DNA from 3 places in the Streptomyces sp. NBC_00080 genome. Region 3 is predicted to be linked to each of the others. Evidence: predicted binding sites of a transcription regulator. Region 3 holds the regulator's gene; each other region holds the start of a gene.

Region 1 (2,264 bases), 1.1 Mb from region 3:
AGCGTCAACGTCCGCATCCCCACCATCCTGCGCACCTACACCGGCGGCCAGGCCGAGGTGAAGGCCGAGGGCGCGACCCTGGGTGAGGTCATCGCCGACCTGGAGAAGAACCACACCGGCATCGCCGCCCGGGTCCTGGACGACCAGGGCAAGCTGCGCCGGTTCGTCAACGTGTACGTGAACGACGACGACGTCCGCTTCGAGCAGGGCCTGCAGACGGCGACCCCGGACGGCGCCGGCGTCTCGATCATCCCGGCCGTCGCAGGTGGCTGACCGTAGTTCAGTACCCATCGGTAGTAACCGTCGGTAACAGCGATTACCGAGCGTTCATCGAATTGCCCTCTCCGCGATAGAAGCGGAGGGGGCAATTCAGTGTGGTTGAGCGCGGTACAGTTGGGGAACCCGGTCCCGATCACCGGATCCGGAGCCTTTGATTTCTGCCCCGCGCCCGACAAGAAGCAGCCAATGTGTGCGCCTCTTTCGTGGCATTTGTGGCTTATACAGGGCCCGACTTGCCCTTAATTCGGGCGAATTCTCGCCACATTCCGGATCCCATGCGTCCGGAATTCTCGTCCGACTGACCTGTTGCAGACGGCAGTTGGACAGATACATTCAGCCGCGGTCGACGCGTTCCGGCGCACGCCCCCAAGCCAACCGGGGGGTGAGGTCTGACCCGGATCCGCGAAGTGTGGATCCGTGCAAGGGCCAGTAATAGGGGAGTTAGGCATGGCTCAGGGCACCGTCAAATGGTTCAACGCGGAGAAGGGGTACGGCTTCATCGCGGTCGACGGTGGTGCGGATGTTTTCGTCCACTACAGCGCGATTCAGATGGACGGCTACCGCACCCTGGAAGAGGGTCAGCGGGTCGATTTCGAGATCTCGCAGGGTCAGAAGGGGCCGCAGGCGGACATGGTCCGGCTCGCGACCGGCTGAAGCACGCGCCGACTGAAAGCGTCGTTCTTCTGTACAACTGACGAAGGGCTCGCACCCCCATGGGGGTGCGAGCCCTTCGGTCTGTCCGGGGGCGTGCGCGAGGCGTCGGTGAGACGTCCGCGAGGGGTGTCCGGAAGGGCACGGGTCCGGCGGAGGCGCTTGCACTCTCATGGGTCGAGTGCTAATCATTGGCGTTAGCACTCTGAAGGTGAGAGTGACAACGAGGACCGGGTCGGTGAGGCCCGCAGGCCAGGTGGGGCAAGGAACCACGAGGCCGGCGAGCCGTCCGTCGCGGGCGCCAGCGCGGTCCGGAGCAATCCACCCCAGTCCGGGAGGACCACTTCACATGGCCAAGATCATCGCGTTCGACGAGGAGGCACGGCGCGGCCTCGAGCGCGGCATGAACCAGCTCGCGGACGCCGTGAAGGTGACGCTCGGCCCCAAGGGCCGCAACGTCGTCCTCGAGAAGAAGTGGGGCGCACCCACGATCACCAACGATGGTGTTTCCATCGCCAAGGAGATCGAGCTCGAGGACCCGTACGAGAAGATCGGCGCCGAGCTGGTCAAGGAAGTCGCCAAGAAGACGGACGACGTCGCCGGTGACGGTACGACCACCGCGACCGTCCTCGCCCAGGCCCTGGTCAAGGAAGGCCTGCGCAACGTAGCCGCCGGCGCCAACCCGATGGCCCTCAAGCGCGGTATCGAGAAGGCCGTCGAGGCCGTCTCCGGTGCCCTGCTCGAGCAGGCCAAGGATGTCGAGACCAAGGAGCAGATCGCTTCCACGGCCTCCATCTCCGCCGCCGACACCCAGATCGGCGAGCTCATCGCCGAGGCGATGGACAAGGTCGGCAAGGAAGGCGTCATCACCGTCGAGGAGTCCCAGACCTTCGGTCTGGAGCTGGAACTCACCGAGGGTATGCGCTTCGACAAGGGCTACATCTCGGCGTACTTCGCCACCGACATGGAGCGTATGGAGGCCGTCCTCGACGACCCGTACATCCTGATCGCGAACTCCAAGATCGCGAACGTCAAGGACCTGCTCCCGCTCCTCGAGAAGGTCATGCAGGGCGGCAAGCCGCTGCTGATCATCGCCGAGGACGTCGAGGGCGAGGCCCTGTCGACGCTGGTCGTCAACAAGATCCGCGGCACCTTCAAGTCCGTCGCGGTCAAGGCGCCGGGCTTCGGCGACCGCCGCAAGGCGATGCTGAACGACATCGCCATCCTCACCGGTGGCGAGGTCATCTCCGAGGAGGTCGGTCTCAAGCTCGAGAACACGACCATCGACCTGCTCGGCAAGGCCCGCAAGGTCGTCATCACCAAGGACGAGACCA
Region 2 (2,264 bases), 2.4 Mb from region 3:
GGGAGCGGCCCTCCCGCCGGTCGTCGACCACGTCCCGACCACCGACAACGTCGTCTTCCTCACCTACGACGACGGCGCCGAGCGCGACCGCCGTTTCGTCGACATGGTCCGCGAGTTGCGTCTGCCGGTGAGCATGTTCCTCACGGACAGCGTGGTGGGCCCGGGCTACGCCCACTTCGCCCGCCTGCGGTCCGTCGGCGCGAACATCCAGAACCACACCCTGGACCACCCGGCCCTGCGCGGCCTGCCCTACGCCGGCCAGCGCGCCGAGATCTGCGGCCAGCAGGACAAGCTCCGCGCCCGCTTCGGCCTGCGCCCCCGCCTCTTCCGTCCGCCCTACGGCACCTACGACACCACCACCCGACGCGCCGCCGCCGACTGCGGCATCGCGGCCATCGTCCTGTGGCGCGCCTCGATGGGCCCCACCGACCTCACCTACACACACGGCCCGCACCGCCTCCACCCCGGCGACATCATCGCCGTGGCCCCGGACGAGTCGACGGGCCCGGGCCTACGGGAACGCACGACGCGCCTGCTGCGACGGGTACAGGAGCAGGGCCTGACGGTGGCCAGGCTGGAGGACTACCTGTAGGACGCGTGCATCTCAGCCCGTCCGGCGATCGAGGACGAGGCCTCTTCAGGGCCGAATCGGGGGCCCCGGGGGCGGCAGCCCGGTACGGGACTCACGCGGGCGCGCAACGGCAAATGGGCCACTCACCCAGGCTGAAATCCCGCCGACGCGCCGCAGGCATTGGCACTCCGCTTGACCGAGTGCTAATCACGGTCATAGTCTCAGGTCTGGCACTCCCCCCTGGAGAGTGCCAACACGCGACGGGCAGGTCCGGCACCCGCGACGACGGATCCACCTGGTCGCCACCTCAGACAGTTAGCCCCGTGAGATCTCCGAAGGGGGAGGTCGGATCGTGACGACCACCAGCTCCAAGGTTGCCATCAAGCCGCTCGAGGACCGCATTGTGGTCCAGCCGCTCGACGCCGAGCAGACCACCGCCTCTGGCCTGGTCATCCCGGACACCGCGAAGGAGAAGCCCCAGGAGGGCGCTGTCCTCGCGGTGGGCCCGGGTCGCTTCGAGAACGGCGAGCGCCTGCCGCTCGACGTCAAGGTCGGCGACGTAGTCCTGTACAGCAAGTACGGCGGCACCGAGGTGAAGTACAACGGCGAGGAGTACCTCGTCCTCTCGGCTCGCGACGTGCTCGCGATCATCGAGAAGTAATTCACCCAGTTTTGCAGTGAACTGCGCTCCTGGCCCCGCGACTTTGTGAAGCCGGGTGCTGGGGGCGCAGTTCGTTTCTCCCACGTTTTCCGAGAGGGCTGAACCGCTCCCATGGCGAAGATCCTGAAGTTCGACGAGGACGCCCGTCGCGCCCTCGAGCGCGGCGTCAACAAGCTTGCCGACACGGTCAAGGTGACGATCGGCCCCAAGGGCCGCAACGTCGTCATCGACAAGAAGTTCGGCGCCCCCACCATCACCAACGACGGTGTCACGATCGCCCGCGAGGTCGAGCTCGACGACCCGTACGAGAACCTCGGTGCCCAGCTGGTGAAGGAGGTGGCGACCAAGACCAACGACATCGCGGGTGACGGTACGACCACCGCCACCGTGCTCGCCCAGGCGCTGGTGCGCGAGGGTCTGAAGAACGTCGCCGCGGGTGCCTCCCCGGCCGCCCTGAAGAAGGGCATCGACGCCGCCGTCAAGGCCATCTCCGACGATCTGCTGGCCACCGCCCGCCCGATCGACGAGAAGTCCGACATCGCCGCCGTCGCCGCGCTGTCCGCCCAGGACCAGCAGGTCGGCGAGCTCATCGCCGAGGCGATGGACAAGGTCGGCAAGGACGGTGTCATCACCGTCGAGGAGTCCAACACCTTCGGTCTGGAGCTGGACTTCACCGAGGGCATGGCCTTCGACAAGGGCTACCTGTCCCCGTACTTCGTGACGGACCAGGAGCGCATGGAGGCCGTCCTCGAGGACCCCTACATCCTCATCAACCAGGGCAAGATCTCCTCCATCGCCGACCTGCTGCCGCTGCTGGAGAAGGTCATCCAGACCAACTCCTCCCGCCCGCTGCTGATCATCGCCGAGGACCTCGAGGGCGAGGCCCTGTCGACCCTGGTCGTGAACAAGATCCGCGGCACCTTCAACGCGGTCGCCGTGAAGGCCCCCGGCTTCGGTGACCGTCGCAAGGCGATGCTGCAGGACCTCGCGGTCCTCACCGGCGCCACCGTCATCTCCGAAGAGGTCGGCCTC
Region 3 (2,264 bases):
CGTGCAGTGCAGGTCGTCGCCGCGCCGCTGGAACTGCGCGTGCGGCAGCTCGTGGATCTCCACGTACAGGTCGCCGGCGGGGCCGCCACCGGGGCCGACCTCGCCCTCGCCCGCGAGCTGGATCCGGGTGCCGTTGTCGACACCGGCCGGGATCTTCACCGTCAGGGTGCGGCGCGAGCGCACGCGCCCGTCGCCCGCGCACTCCGGGCACGGGGTCGGCACGACGGTGCCGAAGCCCTGGCACTGCGGACACGGCCGCGAGGTCATGACCTGCCCGAGGAAGGACCGCGTCACCTGCGACACCTCGCCGCGGCCGCGGCACATGTCACACGTCTGGGCGCTGGTGCCGGGGGCAGCGCCCTCGCCACTGCACGTCGTGCAGACGATCGCCGTGTCGACCTGGAGGTCCTTGGTCGTGCCGAAGGCCGCCTCCTCGAGGTCGATCTCCAGCCGGATCATCGCGTCCTGGCCGCGCCGGGTGCGCGAGCGCGGACCGCGCTGCGACGCCGTACCGAAGAACGCGTCCATGATGTCCGAGAAGTTCCCGAAGCCGCCCGCGCCGAAGCCGCCCGCGCCTCCGCCGCCCGACTGCGACAGCGGATCGCCGCCGAGGTCGTAGACCTGCTTCTTCTGCGGGTCCGACAACACCTCGTAGGCGGCGTTGATCTCCTTGAACCGCTCCTGGGTCTTCGGGTCCGGGTTGACGTCCGGGTGCAGCTCGCGCGCGAGCCGCCGGAAGGCCTTCTTGATCTCTTCCTGCGACGCATCGCGGCGCACGCCGAGAACGGCGTAGTAGTCCGTGGCCACCTACGACTCCGCCAGGATCTGTCCGACGTACCGTGCCACCGCTCGTACCGCTCCCATCGTTCCCGGGTAATCCATGCGGGTCGGTCCGACCACGCCCAGCTTGGCGACTGCCTCGCCGCCCGAACCGTAGCCGACCGACACCACCGAAGTGGAGTTGAGTCCCTCATAGGCGTTCTCGTGACCGATGCGTACGGTCATGCCCGAATCCCCCGCCTCGCCAAGGAGCTTGAGGAGCACGACCTGCTCCTCCAGTGCCTCCAGGACGGGTCGGATGGTGAGGGGAAAGTCATGTCCGAAGCGGGTGAGATTGGCGGTTCCGCCGATCATCAGCCGCTCCTCGTTCTCCTCGACGAGCGTCTCCAGCAGGGTGGAGAGCACCGTCGTGACCGTGCCGCGGTCCTCGTTCTCGAACGCGTCCGGCAGATCCTCCACCAGATGCGGCACGTCCGCGAACCGCCGGCCCGCGACCCGGCTGTTGAGCCGCGCGCGTAGATCCGCCAGCGAAGCCTCCCCGAAGGGCGCCGGGCAGTCCACCATCCGCTGCTCGACCCGCCCGGTGTCCGTGATCAGCACGAGCATCAGGCGTGCGGGCGCGAGCGAGAGAAGCTCCACGTGCCGCACGGTCGAGCGGGTCAGCGACGGGTACTGCACCACGGCGACCTGCCGGGTGAGCTGCGCGAGCAGCCGTACGGTCCGGGCCACCACGTCGTCGAGGTCGACGGCGCCGTCGAGGAAGTTCTGGATGGCCCGCCGCTCGGGACCGGTCATCGGCTTGACGCCGGCCAGCTTGTCGACGAACAGCCGGTAGCCCTTGTCCGTGGGGATCCGCCCGGCGCTGGTGTGCGGCTGGGCGATGTACCCCTCGTCCTCCAGGGCGGCCATGTCGTTACGGACCGTCGCCGGGGACACGCCGAGGCTGTGCCGCTCGGTGAGCGCCTTCGACCCCACGGGCTCCTCGGTGCCGACGTAGTCCTGGACGATGGCGCGCAGCACCTGGAGCCTGCGTTCACTCAGCATCGCGCGCACACCTCCAGCAGTCGTCCCCAGTCCCCTGGGAGCCCCGTCTGGCACTCTTCACATCCGAGTGCCAGCGTTCCCCGGCCCAGTGTACGGCTGTGGGGTACACCCGGGGCAAGGTCGGCCCCCGGCGCAGCGTCGTAGGGCTAGCGTCGCGGTATGACGGTGACTTGGGAAGAGCTGGGGTGGGAGCGGGTCGCGGCCGGGGTGGGACGGGTACGGCTGCCGGGCTGGGACTGCACGGCGGGGCTGGTCGTCGGGGCGGGCGCGGTACTGATGATCGACGCGGGGTCGAGCCTGGCCGAGGGGGCGCGGCTGCGGACGTGGGCCGAGGAACTCACCGGCTCCCGTGTGACCCATCTCGCCCTCACCCACCCCCACTTCGACCATGTGTTCGGGGCTGCGGCGTTCGCGGGCGCGGAGGTCTTCGGGGCGGTGGG

What was found. The regulator HrcA, encoded in region 3, represses chaperone genes, less so after heat shock. The targets are predictions, from matches to a motif close to TTNGCACTCNGNNNNNCNGAGTGCNAA.
Region 1: groL (chaperonin GroEL) is a predicted target of HrcA. The motif match lies at 1,092-1,118, and genes of this name have one in related genera.
Region 2: groES (co-chaperone GroES) is a predicted target of HrcA. The motif match lies at 752-778, and genes of this name have one in related genera.

Annotation. Positions count from the first base shown of each region.
Region 1 covers NZ_CP108235.1:5,181,894-5,184,157, forward strand. The annotation lists gene OHU34_RS23300 (MoaD/ThiS family protein) at 1-273, shown strand, start outside; gene OHU34_RS23305 (cold-shock protein) at 727-933, shown strand; gene groL (chaperonin GroEL) at 1,280-2,264, shown strand, end outside.
Region 2 covers NZ_CP108235.1:3,861,345-3,863,608, reverse strand. The annotation lists gene OHU34_RS16955 (polysaccharide deacetylase family protein) at 1-592, shown strand, start outside; gene groES (co-chaperone GroES) at 924-1,232, shown strand; gene groL (chaperonin GroEL) at 1,344-2,264, shown strand, end outside.
Region 3 covers NZ_CP108235.1:6,241,848-6,244,111, reverse strand. The annotation lists gene dnaJ (molecular chaperone DnaJ) at 1-807, opposite strand, end outside; gene hrcA (heat-inducible transcriptional repressor HrcA) at 808-1,824, opposite strand; gene OHU34_RS27870 (MBL fold metallo-hydrolase) at 1,984-2,264, shown strand, end outside.